One region of the Halomonas sp. KHS3 genome, then DNA from elsewhere that is predicted to be linked to it. Evidence: predicted binding sites of a transcription regulator. Region 1 holds the regulator's gene; the other holds the start of a gene.
What was found. Region 1 encodes FliA, which starts transcription of late flagellar genes. Its sites were predicted from a motif close to CTAAAGTTNNNNNNNNNNCNGCCGATA; they were not measured.
Positions count from the first base shown of each region.

Region 2: the regulator FliA is predicted to act here: its motif matches at 4,510-4,536, upstream of RO22_RS20485 (FliC/FljB family flagellin).

Region 1 covers NZ_JWHY01000012.1:25,529-34,129, reverse strand. The annotation lists gene flhA (flagellar biosynthesis protein FlhA) at 1-1,865, shown strand, start outside; gene flhF (flagellar biosynthesis protein FlhF) at 1,924-4,107, shown strand; gene RO22_RS21435 (hypothetical protein) at 4,104-4,676, shown strand; gene RO22_RS21430 (flagellar protein FlhE) at 4,702-5,133, shown strand; gene RO22_RS21425 (RNA polymerase sigma factor FliA) at 5,160-5,861, shown strand; gene RO22_RS21420 (motility protein A) at 5,902-6,723, shown strand; gene RO22_RS21415 (flagellar motor protein MotB) at 6,729-7,403, shown strand; gene RO22_RS21410 (sensor domain-containing diguanylate cyclase) at 7,427-8,601, shown strand, end outside.
Region 2 covers NZ_JWHY01000011.1:84,323-92,923, forward strand. The annotation lists gene RO22_RS23950 (TDP-N-acetylfucosamine:lipid II N-acetylfucosaminyltransferase) at 1-3,024, opposite strand, end outside; gene RO22_RS20485 (FliC/FljB family flagellin) at 3,215-4,435, opposite strand; gene fliD (flagellar filament capping protein FliD) at 4,685-6,076, opposite strand; gene fliD (flagellar filament capping protein FliD) at 6,280-7,641, opposite strand; gene RO22_RS20500 (UDP-glucose dehydrogenase family protein) at 7,770-8,601, opposite strand, start outside.

The DNA of each region.
Region 1 (8,601 bases):
CTGCCGTGTTGCTATTTACTACGCTGCTGCGCCTGTCGCTCAATGTGGCTTCTACCCGTGTGGTGCTGATGGAGGGCCACCAAGGCGGCGCCTCTGCGGGTAAGGTCATTGAAGCGTTCGGGGCGTTTCTGGTCGGCGGTAATTTCGCTGTTGGCCTAGTGGTCTTCCTGATTCTTGTCATCATCAACTTTATGGTTATCACCAAAGGTGCTGGCCGTATTGCCGAAGTGGGTGCGCGCTTTACCCTGGATGCAATGCCTGGTAAGCAGATGGCCATCGATGCCGATCTGAACGCCGGCTTGATCGGCGAAGAAGACGCCAAAAAGCGCCGCGCGGAGGTTTCTCAAGAGGCGGATTTCTTTGGTTCCATGGACGGCGCAAGTAAGTTTGTCCGTGGCGATGCCATTGCCGGTTTGGTGATTATGGTGGTCAATATCATCGGCGGGCTGATGATTGGCATGCTGCAGCACGATATGAGCTTTGGCGCTGCTGGTCAGACCTATATGTTGTTGGCGATTGGTGATGGCCTGGTGGCGCAAATCCCTGCTTTGGTGATCTCCACCGCCGCGGGTGTCACAGTATCCCGGGTCAGCATGGATACGAACGAAGATATTGGCCAGCAAATGCTTAGCCAATTGTTCGTTAATCCTCAGGTACTGATTTTGGCTGCCGTGGTGATGGGCATGCTGGGTATGGTACCTGGCATGCCCAATTTCGTATTTCTATTCTTTACCGCGTTGTTGGCTGGCCTGGCATGGCTGTTAACGCGCCAAAAAGAGAAGGCGTTGGTCAAGGAGGAGATTGCCGCGGCACCGGTGCCTTTACAGGAGACTCCCGAAGCGAGTTGGGAAGATGTGCAACTGGTCGATACGCTTGGCCTGGAAGTGGGCCATCGCTTAATCCCGCTGGTGGACTCGCGTCAAAAAGGCGAGCTGCTCGGGCGCATTAAGAGCGTACGTAAGAAGTTTGCCCAAGAAGTGGGTTTCCTGCCGCCGGTCGTCCATATCCGTGATAATTTGGAGCTGCCGCCGAACGCCTATGTACTCTCCATGAAAGGCGCCGAGATTGGTCGCGCCGAGGCACAACCAGGTAAATGGCTAGCGATTAACCCCGGGCAGGTATCGGGCGAGCTGCAGGGCACCCATACTCAGGATCCCGCTTTTGGCTTGCCCGCTGTCTGGATTGATAGCAACCAGCGTGAGCATGCCCAGGTGTATGGCTACACCGTTGTGGATGCCAGTACCGTCATAGCGACCCACTTGAACCACTTGTTGCACCGTCATTCACCCGAGATGCTGGGCCGTCAGGAAGTACAGAAGTTGCTGGATAAAATGGGCGATGATCAAAAAGCGTTGGTCGAAGAGGTGATCCCCAAAGCTATTTCATTGACGGTACTGCAGCGCATCTTGCAAAACCTGCTTGACGAAGATGTCTCTATCCGCGACATGCGCACTATTCTCGATACCCTGGCCGAGTACGCCACACAGCAAAAAGATCCTAATGAGCTGACGGCGCTGGTGCGAGTCTCGCTGGGGCGCGCCATTGTCCAGCAGTGGTTTGCGGGGCAGGAGACACTCAATGTCATGGGGCTGGATGCTCAACTGGAACAAGTGCTGGTACAGGCCATGAATGGCAACGGCGCCATGGAGCCCGGGTTGGCAGAAACGCTGATGACCCAGGCCCAGCAGGCGCTGGAGCGTCACGAAAGTTCCGGCGAGCCGCCGGTGCTGGTCGTGCAACATTCACTAAGGGCGGTGCTGTCGCGCTTCTTGCGTCGCCGGTTACGCCATATGTCGGTACTGTCCCAGGCTGAAATTCCCGACGATCGCACATTAAGAGTGACCACAGTGGTCGGCGGACGTTAAAGATGGCACGCCGTGATAGGCTAGCGTCGTCCATTTTCAGAACAGGCAAGGGTAAATCATGAGCGTTAGACGTTTCGTGGGAGCCAATAGTCGTGATGTGATGCGCCAAGTGCGTGAAACGCTCGGTGAAGACGCCTTGATTGTCGCAAATCGGCGTACCGAAGGGGGCGTTGAAATTTTAGCGATGGCGGATGAAGCCATCGACCACTTTGAACCCTCACCAGAACCTGCACCACCCGAAACGCCGACAGCACCCCCAGCGCAAGACCCCATGCAGGCGATGAGCGAGCGCTTACTGCGCGAAATGCAGGATATGCGAGCGCTGCTGGCAAACAGCCAGTCAACCCATACTGCTTCACCATCGCCAGCAGCGCCCACCGGAACGGCTGCACGGCTGCGTCAACTGCTATGGAATGTGGGTTTTAGCAGCGAAATTGCCGATGAACTGCTGGCTGGGTTGCCTGCATCGCTAACCAGGTTAGACGGCGATAGCGAAGCCCCACTGCAGTGGCTGCGACAGCAGTTAATGGATCGCCTTTACGTACTCAACGATGAAGCAAGCTTTTTCGACCAAACCGGCATTGTTGCCCTGGTGGGGCCAACGGGGGTAGGTAAAACCACCACCACCGCCAAGCTGGCCGCTCGTTTTGTGATGCGCCACGGCACGCGCCCGGTAGCGCTGGTTACCACCGACAGCTTCCGGATCGGTGCCCATGAGCAGTTGCGCATTTATGCGCGCCTGCTGGATACCCCGATGTACGCCTTGGATGCCGAACAGCCCATCGACGATTTGCTGGGCCGCCTGCAGGGCAAGCAGTGGGTAATTATCGACACCGTAGGCATGAGTCAGCGTGACCAGCGGGTGATAGAGCAGATTGCCCACCTGCAAGGAGGACGCTCGCGGGTACGTTTGGTGCTGCTACTCAATGCTGCCAGCCAACCGGAAACCCTCGAAGAAGTGGTGCTGCGCTACCGTCAGGCCGCGCGGGCGGCGGGCGCAGAGTTAGATGACTGTATTATCACCAAACAGGATGAGGCGGGACGTCTGGCTCCAGTGTTAGATATTATTATGCGTCACGGGATGCGCGTCCTGTTTGGTTCTAATGGTCAGCAGGTGCCCGAAGATATGGCCCTTGCCGCCCCCGATGCGCTAGTGGATCAAGCGCTGAGTACCGCGACTCCTCAGCGTGAACGGGTGCAAAGTGCCGATGCGCCGATGGGAATGCCGCGCTGGTCGCGGGATGTCCTGGGCCAAGGGCGTCGTTTGTCGTCGCTATTGGCGAGGTTGCGCCAACGTGTCACGGGATTTGCGGAATTAGAAGAGATCTGGAACCTAGCTTCGCTGCCTAGTCGTTTGCAGGAAACGCATTTGGATGCATTACTTGCCGGTTATCCAGCGGCAAAGACCACCTTAGGGATGGCGTGGTTTCCGCGGCGCAATGAGCGCGGCTGCGACTGGGCAATGCCGGACATTGGCCTGGACACGGATGGTGCCTGGCTGGCGCTACCCTGGCTGCAGCATCGCCACGCCGCAGGATGGCAGCCACGCTTAGCCGCGCTGTCGGCATCGAGCGGTGTAGCGGTGCACTTACTGCCGCGCTTCCCTGAACCGGATGCACTAGCGTGGCTGGAAGCTGAGCACTTGACCTGGGTCAGCCAAGTGGCCCCCAGTCATCGGTTACGCTTTCACCACGAACGTCAATCTATCCGCCAGCTATTTAGTGACAGTGTGCTAACGCACCATGTGGGCGTGCGTTTTCGTGGCCAATCGGTGCAACTGTGGACTGCCTACGCCGAAGTCGAGGACGCCAGCGGCACGGCTCTACTCGCCTGGTTCGGTGAAGTTCGCGATCCGGAAAGCGCCAAAGTAGTGGCGCGCCGCTACTGGCTTACCCCCGCTCGGCTAGGAGCAGAGGTGCTCTCACTGCTGTTAACCCAGCTGCAAAGCGAAGGCTTGGCCGCCTTGACGCGTCGCGCGTGGCAGCAGTTAAAAGAGGCCGATAGCGGGGATCTAAATGCTGAAGTTCGCCTATTGATGGCCAGCGGTGTGGCATCGGTCGCCGGGCATCTCGATGTTGCTGATGATGAGGAGGCGCAGACGCTGCGTGGCGATCTGCTCAACCTGTTAGGCAACAGCCGTCGCCGCCGCGATACCGGCATGCTTGATGCACTGGTCTACGCCTTTATGGCACGAGATGCGATTCGTCAAATGGGCAGTGTTAGTCGAGAGGGCGTGGTGTGAGCGAACAGGATCAAGCATCGGGTCTACGCAAGTGGGCAAACCTGCAGCGCCAACAGCAGCAAGCTGAGGGTACAGTTGATGTTGCGGCGGCAGAACACGTGCCGGAATCTAAACAGCCTACCTCTCTGTTAACGCCGACAGCTGCAGCGGTGGAAGAGCCAGCAACGGTGGTAGCGCACCAGCCCAAAATTCCGCTTATTGTGGTCGGGCTACCAGGTAGTGGTGCAGCCCAGGTGAACAAGGTTAAAGCAAGATTAGGGCAGTGGTCGACGTTAGGTCGAAGCTGGGCCGGTGATCCTGAGGATTGGGATATTCATATCGTCATGGCCGAAACGGCCGACCTAGCCCAACTTTGCGATCAATACAGCCGTTGGGCACTGTGGATCAGTAGCGATGCCGATACCTTTGCTTCCATGTTCCGTACCTTGCGTCAATTACATGAGCGTGGCGGGCCGCGCCGTTTGCTGGCGCTCCACGAGCCGCATTTGCCGCGTCAAGGGTTGCTCAATAACTTGCGTGAGGCAGCTGATTACTACTTAAATATGGAGCTGTTGGTACTTGCACGATGAGCGCACTCTGCTGAGGAGACCAAGCATGCTAAGCTGGCTATTAAGAGGGAGACTGCTACTGAGCCCAGTACTGCTGACAGGGTGTCTACTAGCAGGGTTAACGGGAAACGCTCAGGCGACACCCGGTAGCTGGAGCAGCCAGATACCAGGTCTGATGGTAGCGATGAGTGATAGGGCAAGTGCTAGTCAAAACGCTACCCCACCCGCTGCTGCTAACAATGTGGAGTCAGCACAGCTCGGGCGTATTCATTGGCAGTTTCAATATCCCCCTGGTGCGTTATTAAACGCTTGGCTGTGCCATCCTGAGCAGTGCGTTGCGTTAGCTGGCATGCGGGGGACTACCACTGCCCTGGCGGGGTTTGCCGCGGATGCGCCGTTGCATTTTCGCTTCGCTTTACGTCCGGGGCAGCGGCCTGTTCGTGTCCAGGGGCTGCAAATGATTGTGAACTATCAGTGAAGGCTGGATAGACGCGAGGCGAGAGGATGTACACAGCACAAGGCAGGATCAAACAGAGTGAGCTGTTGACGCAATACATGCCACTGGTACGACGTCAGGCCTTGACGCTTCAGGTCCGTTTGCCAGCCAGCATTGAGCTCGACGACCTTATTCAAGCCGGGATGGTAGGGCTGCTGGAAGCACTGGGGCGCTTCGATGCCACCCAGGGAGCAACGTTCGCGACGTTTGCCAGTCAGCGTATTCGCGGTGCAATGATGGATGAATTACGTACCCGCGACTGGTTGCCCCGCAGCGTGCGCCGCTCAGCGCGAGCGGTTGACAGTGCCGTTCGTCAATTAGAGCAACAGCTCGGACGGGCACCAGAAGAGAACGAAATCGCCCAACACCTTGAAATGCCGTTGAGTGAGTATCAGCAGCTCCTCAACGACACCAACAGTGGTCAACTGTTGCCGTTTGAAGAGCTGGTGGCCGATGGTGGCGAGCCTAGCAATAATGAATTGGCTAATTCACCGTTCGAGCAGTTGCTAGACGGCCAGCAACGACAAACGTTGATTGAGGCAATTGAAGCGCTGCCAGAGCGTGAAAAGCTGCTAATGGCGCTGTACTACCAAGAAGAACTCAACCTTAAGGAAGTAGGGGCTGTGTTGGGCGTCACGGAGTCACGCGTTTCACAACTGCACAGCCAAGCCGTCAGCCGCTTACGCGCGCGTTTACACGACTCGGCATAACACCTCTTTTTACTCACTTGTGACCGGCAAGGAGCCGTGGATGAACCCTTCGACGCTGATAGGCATATTTGCCAGCATACTACTGTTGGTGAGCGTGCTGTTTTTCACCGCAGAGTCCCCTGAAAGTTTTATCAATTTGCCGGGTTTGGCCATTGTGGTGACCGGTACCCTAGCGGCAACCTTTATCAGCTATCCGCTGAAAGAGGTGCTGCGTGTCGTACGGTTGGTGGGCTTGGTATTCCGGCGCGAAAATACCTATATGCGTGACGATATCCGCGAATTGGTGGATATGTCGCGACTCTGGTTTAAGGGCGATGTACGTGCTGTCGAGCGCGAGTTGGAGCATACCCGAAACCCGTTTTTGCGTACCGGGATCCAACTGGTCATTGCCAACACCAAAGAGGATGAAATTTTTGACATGCTGCGTTGGCGCATTGCCCGTCTTAAAGCGCGTGAGCATGCTGAGGCACAAATATTCCGTACCATGGCCACCTACGCACCCGCATTTGGCATGATCGGCACCCTGGTGGGGCTGGTCAATATGCTGGAAGTCATGGACGCAGGCGACCTGCAGGTGATCGGCCCGCGCATGGCGGTGGCCCTGCTCACCACCTTCTACGGCATTTTACTCGCCAACTTGGTGTTTAAGCCGATTGCGGTGAAACTCGAGCGCCGCACCGAAGAGCGGCTGATTACCATGAACATGGTGCTGGAAGGTATTTCGCTGATTACCAAGCGCCGCCTGCCGTCGTTTATTGAAGAGACCCTCAACTCGTTTGTAGCTAACTATCACGATGAGATCCGTGATAACAGCGTCAAACCAAGGCCTGATTCGTCGGTTAGTGCGGCGGCGAAGGGGTAGGCCAGATGCTTGACCGTGATACGCGCCACGCACTGGAAATGACGCCGTCGCCAGGCGATGGTGACGAGGGTTGGCTAACCAGCTATTTGGATGTGCTGACGCTGCTAATCACGCTCTTTGTGCTGCTGCTTTCACTGACACCGCCGGGAGGCGGTGAGGCGGCTGATACTGCTTTCATGCGCTCGGCTAGCGCTGTATCATCATTGCCGCTGGCGTCTCTAGCCACTGGTATTCAGCCCCGCCATTCAGGGGTTCAGCCGCAGTTTGATGGGCTCGACATCCCCGGTGTCAGTGTTTCGCAAGGGAGTGAAGGGGTCACGTTACGTATTGATACCAGCCTTTTATTTCCCAGCGGTCAAGCTGTACTGACTTCCCGTGGGCAAGAGGTGGTAGAAAGCCTTATCGATGTGCTGACCCGTTTTGACGGTCAGATTTCGGTAGAAGGCCACACCGACAGCGTGCCTATTTCAACGGCCCGCTTCCCCTCTAATTGGGAGCTTTCATCAGCGCGGGCTATCGCTGTGGTGAGGCATTTAGAGCGCCAAGGATTCAATATCTCTCGTATGCGGGCCGTCGGTTATGCCGACACCCAACCCATGGAACCGAACGCAACGGCGGAGGGCCGAGCTGCCAACCGTCGCGTAGAGTTGTTGCTAAGGCAGCAGGTCGAGGGTGAATAGATTGCGAGGCCACGTTTGTGTCCATGTACCACCCGCGGTTGCAGTCGTTTGGAGCTCTGCTGGTTTTAGATGCCGATTGTCGCCGCATTCAAGCCAGTAGCACCAACTTAACCCGCTTGACCGGTATTGAGCGCCCTGAAAATGGGCCGCACACTCTTGCCTATGTGTTAGGAAAACGGCTAAGCCAGCGGGTGCGCCGCGAGTTGCAGGGGCAGCAGAAACTCTCCGGCCCGCTGGTGTTTATTCGTTCCAAGCATAGCAACATGCGTTTTCAGCTCTATGCTTACCGAGCAGGTGGGAAGGTCATCGTCGAGATTGAGCCACTCAACCCCCAAGGTAAGCGCCGCCTGCTTGGCACAGTCAATGAGCGGCTGATGCATTTAGCCGACGCAACCCACCAGGAAGAGCTGCTCGACTGCTTGGTTAACGCTATTCAACAGCTCACCGGCCATGATCGCGTCACCGTGTGCCATTTCGACAGTGATTGGCATGGTTTAATGGTTGCCGAAGCGCTGGGCAACCAGCTGCCCTCGCTGTTGGGTCAGCGCTTCCCCTCAAGCGACTTCCCTGTCGCCTTACGCAAAAGTTACCAACATTACCCCGTTCGGTTAATTGAAGACGTCGATGCGCCGCCTGAAACGCTGACTCCCGCCTACTCGGGAGTGAGCCTTAGCGGCAGCTTTTTACGCGCCCCTGCCCCTGAGCGGCAGCGATATTTAAATCGCCTGGGGGTGCGTGGGTCATTCAGTTTGGCCATGCAGGGGGATACTGGCTTATGGGGTCTAGTGTTTTGCCATTCGCCAGCACCGCACTCGGTTGAACCCCCCGTGCGTGATGCCGTTCGCACCCTCGTGCAAATGGCCACCCAGCGCATGCTGTTGCTACGGGCGCGTCAAGAAGCCCGCTACCTACAACGGGTTCAGGATAGCCTCGTGCTCAGTGCGCGAGCGCGCAGCGAGCCGCAAAGTCCCCAACAGTTACTTCATGAGCAGGCGGCTATCTGGATGAAGCTGTTTCGCGCCCATGGCGTGGTGCTGTGGGTGAATGGTGGCGCTTATCAAGCGGGTGTGACGCCGACTCCAGAAGCGATAAGCCAGTTTGTGCTGCGCCTGGAAAGAACTCATGTACATAGCGGCCCTTGGTGCACGCGCGAAATCGGCAAAGAGACGTTAACCGCTTCGCTAGCCATGCCCGAGCA
Region 2 (8,601 bases), on a different contig from region 1:
GTCTTTTTGTGGTTCGAAACCGATCAGATTAACCAAACCACGCTGAAGCAGCCCTGCATAAGGAGGGGTGCCATCAATAGGGTTTGCACCAATATCAATCACATAGATTGGCCCATCAAGTTCCCATAAGGCTGTGGGTTTCTTATGCAACTGAGATTTCGTAAGATTAGAATTACGTGCAACATCATTATGCGCTGATTCTTGGACGTCGCTTTGTGGTAACTCAGCATCACCATTCAGCGTATCATTATATGTCGATGCACTATCAGACACTAATTGCTCACTATTGGCCGGGGAGTACGCCAATCTAGGGCTAGACTCCTTCAGGCTATCAGTATTGGATTCATCAATACTGGGGTTCAGCAGTCTTTCTTCAAATAAGTATTTTTCTGCTTTTTTTTCATCTACTTTAACCAGCACCTCATATGCCATATCTGTAATGCCATACACGGTATGCAACAGAAAAGCCAGTTTGGAGCGCTGGTTTTCACTCAGCTCAGCCAGCCGCTCGTGAGTGGGCAGGAAAATGGCATCGGCACTTTGAAGTTCGGTAGCTTGGCGAATTTCTGCAGATACGCTATCCGGCAGGTGGCTTAAGTGCTGTTGGTTATTGAAACGATAGAAACGAAAGCCGTGGCGTGACATCCAATGCTGAATTTCAGCTAAATTAGGCTGATGCTTATGCGTTGGCTGAAAGGCAATACGCACTTGAGTGACTAGCGTATCTTTAAGAGCTTTTTCGCCGTTTTCAAGGATTGCAGTGGCGTCGCTTAGATCATCTAGAATTAACCAATCCAGACTCTCCAGCCCTTCGATGCTATCTAACGCGATGGTATTGATCGGAAGCTTAGCAAGCACGCTTGCACCTGCTGGGTTAGCTCCGTACTGTTGTTCCGCTGGCAGCGGTTCCAGGGTGCTGCTCAATGCTGGATCTAAGCACGCATAAAGCGTCGCTGTGGTACCATTCCCAAGCACAGCATGTGGGAAAACTTGTACGTCGTCGCTACCTTCGAATTGATTCGGGTTTTCCACTCTGCTAGCAGGGTCGAATGAAACAATACCAAAGGCTTTTAGCTTCCTTAGGCTTACAAGACTTTGCTGCCGGATAAGCTCTGAACCGTTATCTAACACTATAATCTTGCTAGGTAAAGACCAGCTGAACTCGTCTGCCTCGGTTTCGAAATTTTCTGCATAAATAACATCAACGGGTGTTTCTTCGTCTGTAAATTGTGCCTGCCCCGTTTTATCGAACGTTAAAGCAGTTGGCTGCTTTCCCTCGCAATGGCGCTGCCAAATGGCACGCATCGCATCAGTAAAGTGTCTTGAAAAACGAGTGGCATCACATACAGGCGATTCTAATAAGGCCTGACGCAAGTGTTGCCTAATAGTAGCAAGACTATCTAAATCACTGGCTAACGAAATAGCACGTTCTTGGTAATCTTCCCAACTATTTACTACTAGCTCCGGCATACCTGCATTGGCTAAGTGGGTGGCACTATGTCTTCCGGCGAAAGTTGGCCCAGGAAGCGTGATAACAGGAACTCCCATTAACAAAGCCTCACAAGTCGTTAAACCACCAGAATAAGGCCAAGGGTCTAAAGCAATATCTACATTTTCGTACGAGGCAAGTAATTCTCTATGGCGGGATGGCCCTTCAATAATTAATCGATCAGCTGATATACCTAAGTCTTTTATTTTTAGCTCAATATGATCTTTCATCTCCTTCGATTCATATTGAATACTCTTTAAATATAACTTTGAACGTGGCACTCGATGTAAAATCTCTGCCCAACGACTAATTACAACGTCATTTATCTTTTTACCATTATTAAAACATGCAAAAGTAACAAACCCATTTTTAATCGCAGGCAAAGAAGATACTAAAGGAGCATACACAGGTGGAGAGTAGCATATATAGTCGTCTGGCAATCGAATTAAATTTTCAACATATCGATCATCCACCCCTAATGGTGTTTCAATACTATCAGAGATAAGATAATCGATAGCTTTAACGCCTGTTGTATTTATCAGCCCACCAACCCATTTAATCTGAAGTGGCGCTGCTCTCATGGCCACAGCCATCATTCGATTTCCGGAGTTATGGCCTGACAAGTCAACAAAAATATCAACACAGTCAGAAACGACGAGTGAACAAAATTCTGAATCTTCTAAGTGGTCAATTACTTGCCATTTACTGGCGATATTTTTAAAACGCTCAGTAACATCATCACAATGATTATTCGAGCTATAAAAGTAAAAATCAAATTGATATGAAGAACAGTTTTCTAATGCTGAAATTATCATATGGCCTACAGGATGGCTACGAAAACCATCAGATATCATGCCAATACGAATTTTTTTTTCTTTTTTTAATAAAACGTTAAACTCTTTGGTTTCTGTTAAATCAAAACTTCTACCCCATTCCATACATATTTTTTGCAGTTTAGCTTCAGAAATCTCTGGATGATAATGCGCAGTTGTTAAATAATTTGACCACGCAAGTGAGGTACTGTCAGGAAACGAGATGGCTTTTTTGTATACTGCAAGGCTTTCTTCTAATCGCCCAAGGCTATTGAGCACATTCCCTAGGTTATTATGTAATGCAAAACTATTTGGATTTATAGAAACCCCTTTTTCATAACAAGACAATGCATCTTTATAACGATGCAATGACATCAATATATTGCCTTTAAGTGAAAGATATTCACCTTTTTTTGGCTTTAATCGGCATGCCGCTTCTGCAAAAATAAGTGCATCTTCATTCTTCCCCTTCTTACTCAACAAATAAGCTAATCCGTAGCAAATACCAGGATTACGTTTTTCAACTTCATACCCTTTCAGCAAATACTCCTCAGCTTCATCATATAGCCCTAGAAAATAAGATGCCTCCGAGTATTTTGCGTAATCCTTAGCATCACAAGCGCCGATATTATCAAGTGTCGCAAAAACGTCATAAGCACTTTGATAGTTTTTATCATCTAAAAACTCGATTGCTTTTTTCTTCAAATTATTAATATTACTCATCAAACACCTTCACTATAATCAGCATATGCACATAACCATAGCTCTCATGCTAATCAATAAATCTAAAAAAAGACACAGCCACCGTGAAATATTTTGCAAATAGAGACTAGAATGAAAATTATAAGTAAATATTTTAAACAAAAAAGGCAGGCCATAGGCCTGCCTTATATGTACTTGTCTTAACTAAAAATTATCCCAGAAGAGACAGTACGTTCTGCGGTGTTTGGTTTGCCTGTGCCAGTACAGAGGTGCCAGCCTGTTGCAGGATCTGAGCACGGGTCATGTTAGCGACTTCACTTGCGTAGTCAGCATCTTCAATACGTGACCGAGCAGCGGATAGGTTGGTTTCGTTGGTCTGCAGGTTGGTGATCGCAGACTCGAAACGGTTTTGGATCGCACCTAATCCAGAACGCAGCTCGTCGACTTGCTTCAGAGCACTATCAAGCTGCTCCATCGGATTAGCAGTTGCACCGTTCAACAGGTCTTTAGCTGACAACTCACCACCAGCAACGGTAAACGCAGCTTCCGTTTGATCAGTAGTAATGTCGGCCTCGGAAGGCTCTAGCGCTACGCTGAAGTCCTGAGCATTAGCGGCGCCAGTACCTGCAATATCAAAGCCTTGCAATTTAAGGGCTGTAACTTCTGATTCATTTTGAGCTTCAATGTTAACTTCAGCATACCAATTACCGGCTTCATCAACTTTGGCAGAACCCGTATCTACTGTAATGGCACCGGCTGACACACCTAGTTTTGTTGCAAGGTCAGCTGCGAAGTCATTGACAGAGCTACCTACAACAGCAGTTGAGGATCCGTATGCTTTTTCAAATGCTGCAGTTGCTGTAGCACCACCAGCTGCAGCAAGATCAGTCGAAGTACCTTGTGGGCCATTAACATTGAAGCTGGCAAGGTTTAGAGTACCAGCAGTGATTTTTTCCAAGGCAACGTCGATAGACTCACCGTCGTTGGCACCCACCTGAATAGACAGGCTTTGGTCGTCAGCAAGCACTTTAACGCCGTTGAAGTCAGTCTGATCAGAGATACGGTTGATCTCAGTCAGACGCTGATCGATTTCGTCCTGAATGGAAGCACGGTCATCAGCAGAGTTAGTGTCGTTCTGAGACTGAACGGCCAGCTCACGGATACGCTGCAGGTTGTCGTTTACCTGGTTCAGGGCGCCTTCAGCGGTTTGCGCAACGGAGATACCGTCGTTGGCGTTACGCTGAGCCTGTGACAGACCAGTGATCTGTGAAGACATGCGGTTGGCGATGGCTTGGCCAGCGGCGTCATCTTTAGCGCTGTTGATGCGCAGACCAGAGGACAAACGCTCCATAGCGGTAGACAGGGAATTCTGTGATTTAGCCAGGTTGTTCTGGCCGATCATCGCTGTGATATTGGTATTGATCACTGACATGGTGTGTATCTCCTTGCATGGACACTGGCCTTGAAGGCCCGCTTTTCGGCCACTTTGTGTGCCGTTATATTAATTAACGGCAGCGCGGCGGGGTTCTTTAGGGGAAGTGGTAAAAAAAGATGTAAAAGTTGGTAACTGAGAGGTGATGCAAGTAGTGTTTTTAGCAAACATAATGATTGTTGCGCTTCTCTTGCAAAAACGGCCTCATAGTATAGGAGGCCGTTTGTTCATTCTGGGTTCTGGTTAACGTTACTTCTTGCGACCTAGCTGAGCGTCAAGTGCATCAAACTGCTGGGTGAGGTAAGAGCTGGTTTGGTTCATTTGGGCGACCATGCCATCTAACTGACCAAACTGCTTACGATAGCGGGCGATGGTGCTCTCTATCGTCTTTTCCATGCGTTCAAAGCGTTCATCTAAGCTTTTTACACGATTTTCCGCTCCCGTAATGGCACCTTTGATAGTTCCATTGTCACTTAATAAGTTGGTTAACGTCGTGGTTAGCTGCCCTGCCATGCCACTCGCTTCATCTTTGCCAGCAAAAAAATCGCTGAGCGCGTCGGGACTCTTGGCCGCCAGATCACTTAACTTGTCTTCATCGAGCTCTAGCTTACCGTCACGCTGCAAGGTAATGCCTAGCTGGTTAAGGGTAGAAAACTCACCTTCCGCAACACTACCTATCATCACACTGCGCAACCGAGACTCAATGGTGCGTACCGTGCTGTCTCCTAGCAACTTACCGGCAGTTTGGGTTTTGCTATCATATTTTGTAAGGTTATTAATTGTTCCTTCCAAGCTATTATAGGCTTTAACAAACTCGCCTACCGCCTCGCGCAACGCTAGGGTGTTGCGCTCAACGCTTACCGTGCTGGTAGCCGTCTCGCCATCTTCCAACGCTAAACTTGCAATGTTGAGTGTAACGCCTTGAATAGCATCTTCAATTTGGTTACTGGCACTGGTGATATCAATTCCATTTACCTTCAATACAGCATCTTTGCCCATCTGCTGGGTAGCCGCATCTTCACTAAAGGGGCCAGCCACAGCTACACCACCGCCATCAACAAAACTAAAACTATTGATTGAGGCCTCAGCGCCGCTTTCCTTGGAACTCAATGCCAATCGATAGCCCGTACCGTCATTGATGATAGAGGCACTGACTCCCGACTCTTTGTCTGCATTAATTGCATCACGAATATCGCTTAGACTGCTATCGGCTGTTAGGGCGATATCGACACTATCGCCACTGCCAAAGCTAAGCTGAAACGCAGTCGCCCCTTGTAAGTCGAGCGCAGCATCTTGATCGCCAACGCGGGTAGACGCGAGCGTACCCGCAGTGGCCAACTGGCTAACTTGAACGCGATAACTGCCGGGCAATGCATCGGCTGTCGCTGTTGCTTTTACGCCCTCTCCCTGCACGTTGGCAGAAAGGCTTTGATACAGCTTAGGATCGTTTATTTTCCCTACTACATCTTTAAAAGCATTCAGCGATGTTTGCAGTTGACCATAGGCTGAAACTTTGGCGCTTTGATCTGCTTTTTGCTTCGTAATCGGCGCAAGCTTACCGCGCTCTGCTTTCTGCAATTGATCCAATAGGCCAGTCAGGTCAAGACCCGAGCCAACGCCAAGGGAGGTTATCGTCGCCATATTGACTGTTCCTCAGTAAAAAGGCTAAACCTGAAACATTCAGCGCATGGGGGTACGCTGACAATTGTGATATGTAACCCTATCGGCTGATTAGCGGGTAACTTTAGCGCTTTTTCTTTCGCTAAATTGATTGTTTTTCTTTTGCTAACAAAAACGCCTGCTTAGCACAGGCGTTTTGGGGTGGGGTTAGGCGGCAGAGTGGATCAGCCTCGACCTAGCTGCGCATCCAGCGCATCGAACTGTTGGGTGAGATAACTGCTGGTCTGGTTCATTTGCGCAACCATGCCATCCAATTGACCAAACTGAGTGCGGTAACGAGATATCGTTTGCTCAATTGATTGCTCCATACGGGTATATTGCTCTACAAGCGATGCTTTGAGATTTTCAGCCCCGCTAATCGCACCTTCCACTCGGCCATTAGAGCTAAGTAATTGTTCGACAGCTGTATTAATTTGCCCTGCCATACCCGCCTCATCCGTATCGCCTGCGAAGAAGGTTGAAAGCGCACCTTGGTTATTAGCAATGGCATCATCAAGTTTGTCCTGATCGATCTCAAGCTTGCTATACCCAAGCTCGCTATCGTACTTATGAGAAATGCCAACATCGCTGAGAATGGAGAGTTCACCCTCAACAGCCCCACCCAGTACACCGCGCAAGCGCGATTCGACGGTACGGACGGTGCTATCGCCCAATAGCTCACCCGACTCGCCAGTTTCGAAATTGAAACTGGTGAGATCACCAATCTTGTCTTTAAGGCCATTGTAGGCTTCCACAAAGCTGGTCACAGCCTCGCGAACAGCGCGGGTGTCTTGCTCAACGGTGACCGTACTATCACCCTCTTCTTCAAGGTTAAGTGTCACACCTTGGATAGCGCCTTCTACCTTATTAGTGGAGCTGGTGATGTCAATGCCGTTGACGGTAAGCGCTGCGTCAGTACCGCTTTGCAGCGTATTGGCGGTATCTGAAGTGAACGGGGCAGTACCGTCAAAACTGAAATCAGCGATAGAGGCATCTGCGCCGGTTTCACTAGAGCTAAGCGCAAGGCGGAAATTGGTACCATCATTAATGATAGTCGCGTTCACGCCAGAATCTTCAGTGGCGTTAATTGTATCGCGAATATCTTCCAGAGTGCTGCCTGACGCTATATCGACCTCTTGAGTGGAACCATCAGCAAAGTTCAGGGTTAATTTTTGGTCAGCAGCTGTGATTGCCTCATCGGCGGCTGTCACCCCTTCTGAAGCAAGTGTGCCGCGAGTGGCTAGAGTGTCAACGGTAACGTTATAGCTGCCTGGCTGCGCTTCCGCATCAGCAGCGGCAGTAATGGCTGAACCGCCCACATTAGTGGAGAGACTTTCGTAAAGAGCACTGTCATTGAGCGCATCAGCAGCAGTTTGAAACTGCGAGAGCGCGCTCTTCAACTGCCCGTAGGCGGAAATCTTGGTCTGCTGGGTTTCCTGCCGCGCCGCAAGCGGAACAAGCTTCTTTTCCTCAGCGTCTTGTAACTGATCCAATAAGCCGTTGAGATCCAGGCCTGAGCCAATACCAAGTGATGAAATGGAAGCCATACTTTACCGTCCTCTTTTATAACGTCATCACGCTGTTGCTTACACTGCCCGTGAAGAAATTTATCATCCTAGTAGTTAATAGCTATCGACCGTTTGAAATTAAACTTAAATCTTTTTTTGCTCACCACCTAATCGTGGCTCTTCCGCCCTACCCCAATGTAACGCAACCCTGCCTCTTCAACAGCACTTGGCGTATACAAATTACGCCCATCAATGACGACTTTTCCAGCCAACTGGTCGGCTAGCCAATCAAAATCGACACTGCGAAACTCTTTCCACTCGGTGCAGATAACCAAAGCATCGGCACCTTTCACTGCCTGAATTCGGTCACCTGCCAGCATCAGGTCATCCCGCTCGCCATAAATGCGGCGGCATTCTGCCATGGCTTCGGGATCAAATGCCTGCACCTTAGCGCCCGCTTGCCAGAGTGCTTCCATTAACGTACGGCTTGGGGCTTCACGCATATCATCCGTATTGGGTTTAAAGGCCAAGCCCCATACTGCGATGGTCTTACCGCTTAGATTGCCTAAGTTATCTTGCAGTTTTGTGAACAGGGTCTGCTTTTGGCGTAAATTCACTGACTCGACGGCGGTGAGCAGTTCCGGCATATAGCCTAATTGACGCGCGGCACGCTCTAACGCTTGGACATCTTTGGGGAAGCAGGAGCCGCCGTAGCCACAGCCAGGGTATATAAAGTGGTAGCCAATACGTGGGTCGCTGCCAATCCCTCGGCGCACGTCTTCAACGTCCACTTCGAGCCGTTCGGCAAGATTGGCGATCTCGTTCATAAAGCTGATTTTGGTGGCGAGCATGGCATTGGCGGCGTATTTGGTCAGCTCTGCGGCCCGCACGCTCATAAACATCAGCTTTTCGTGGTTGCGGTTGTAGGGGGCGTAGCACTCTTGCATATGCGCTTTCACCCGCTCGCTTTCTGTACCGACGATAATCCGCGCGCCACGG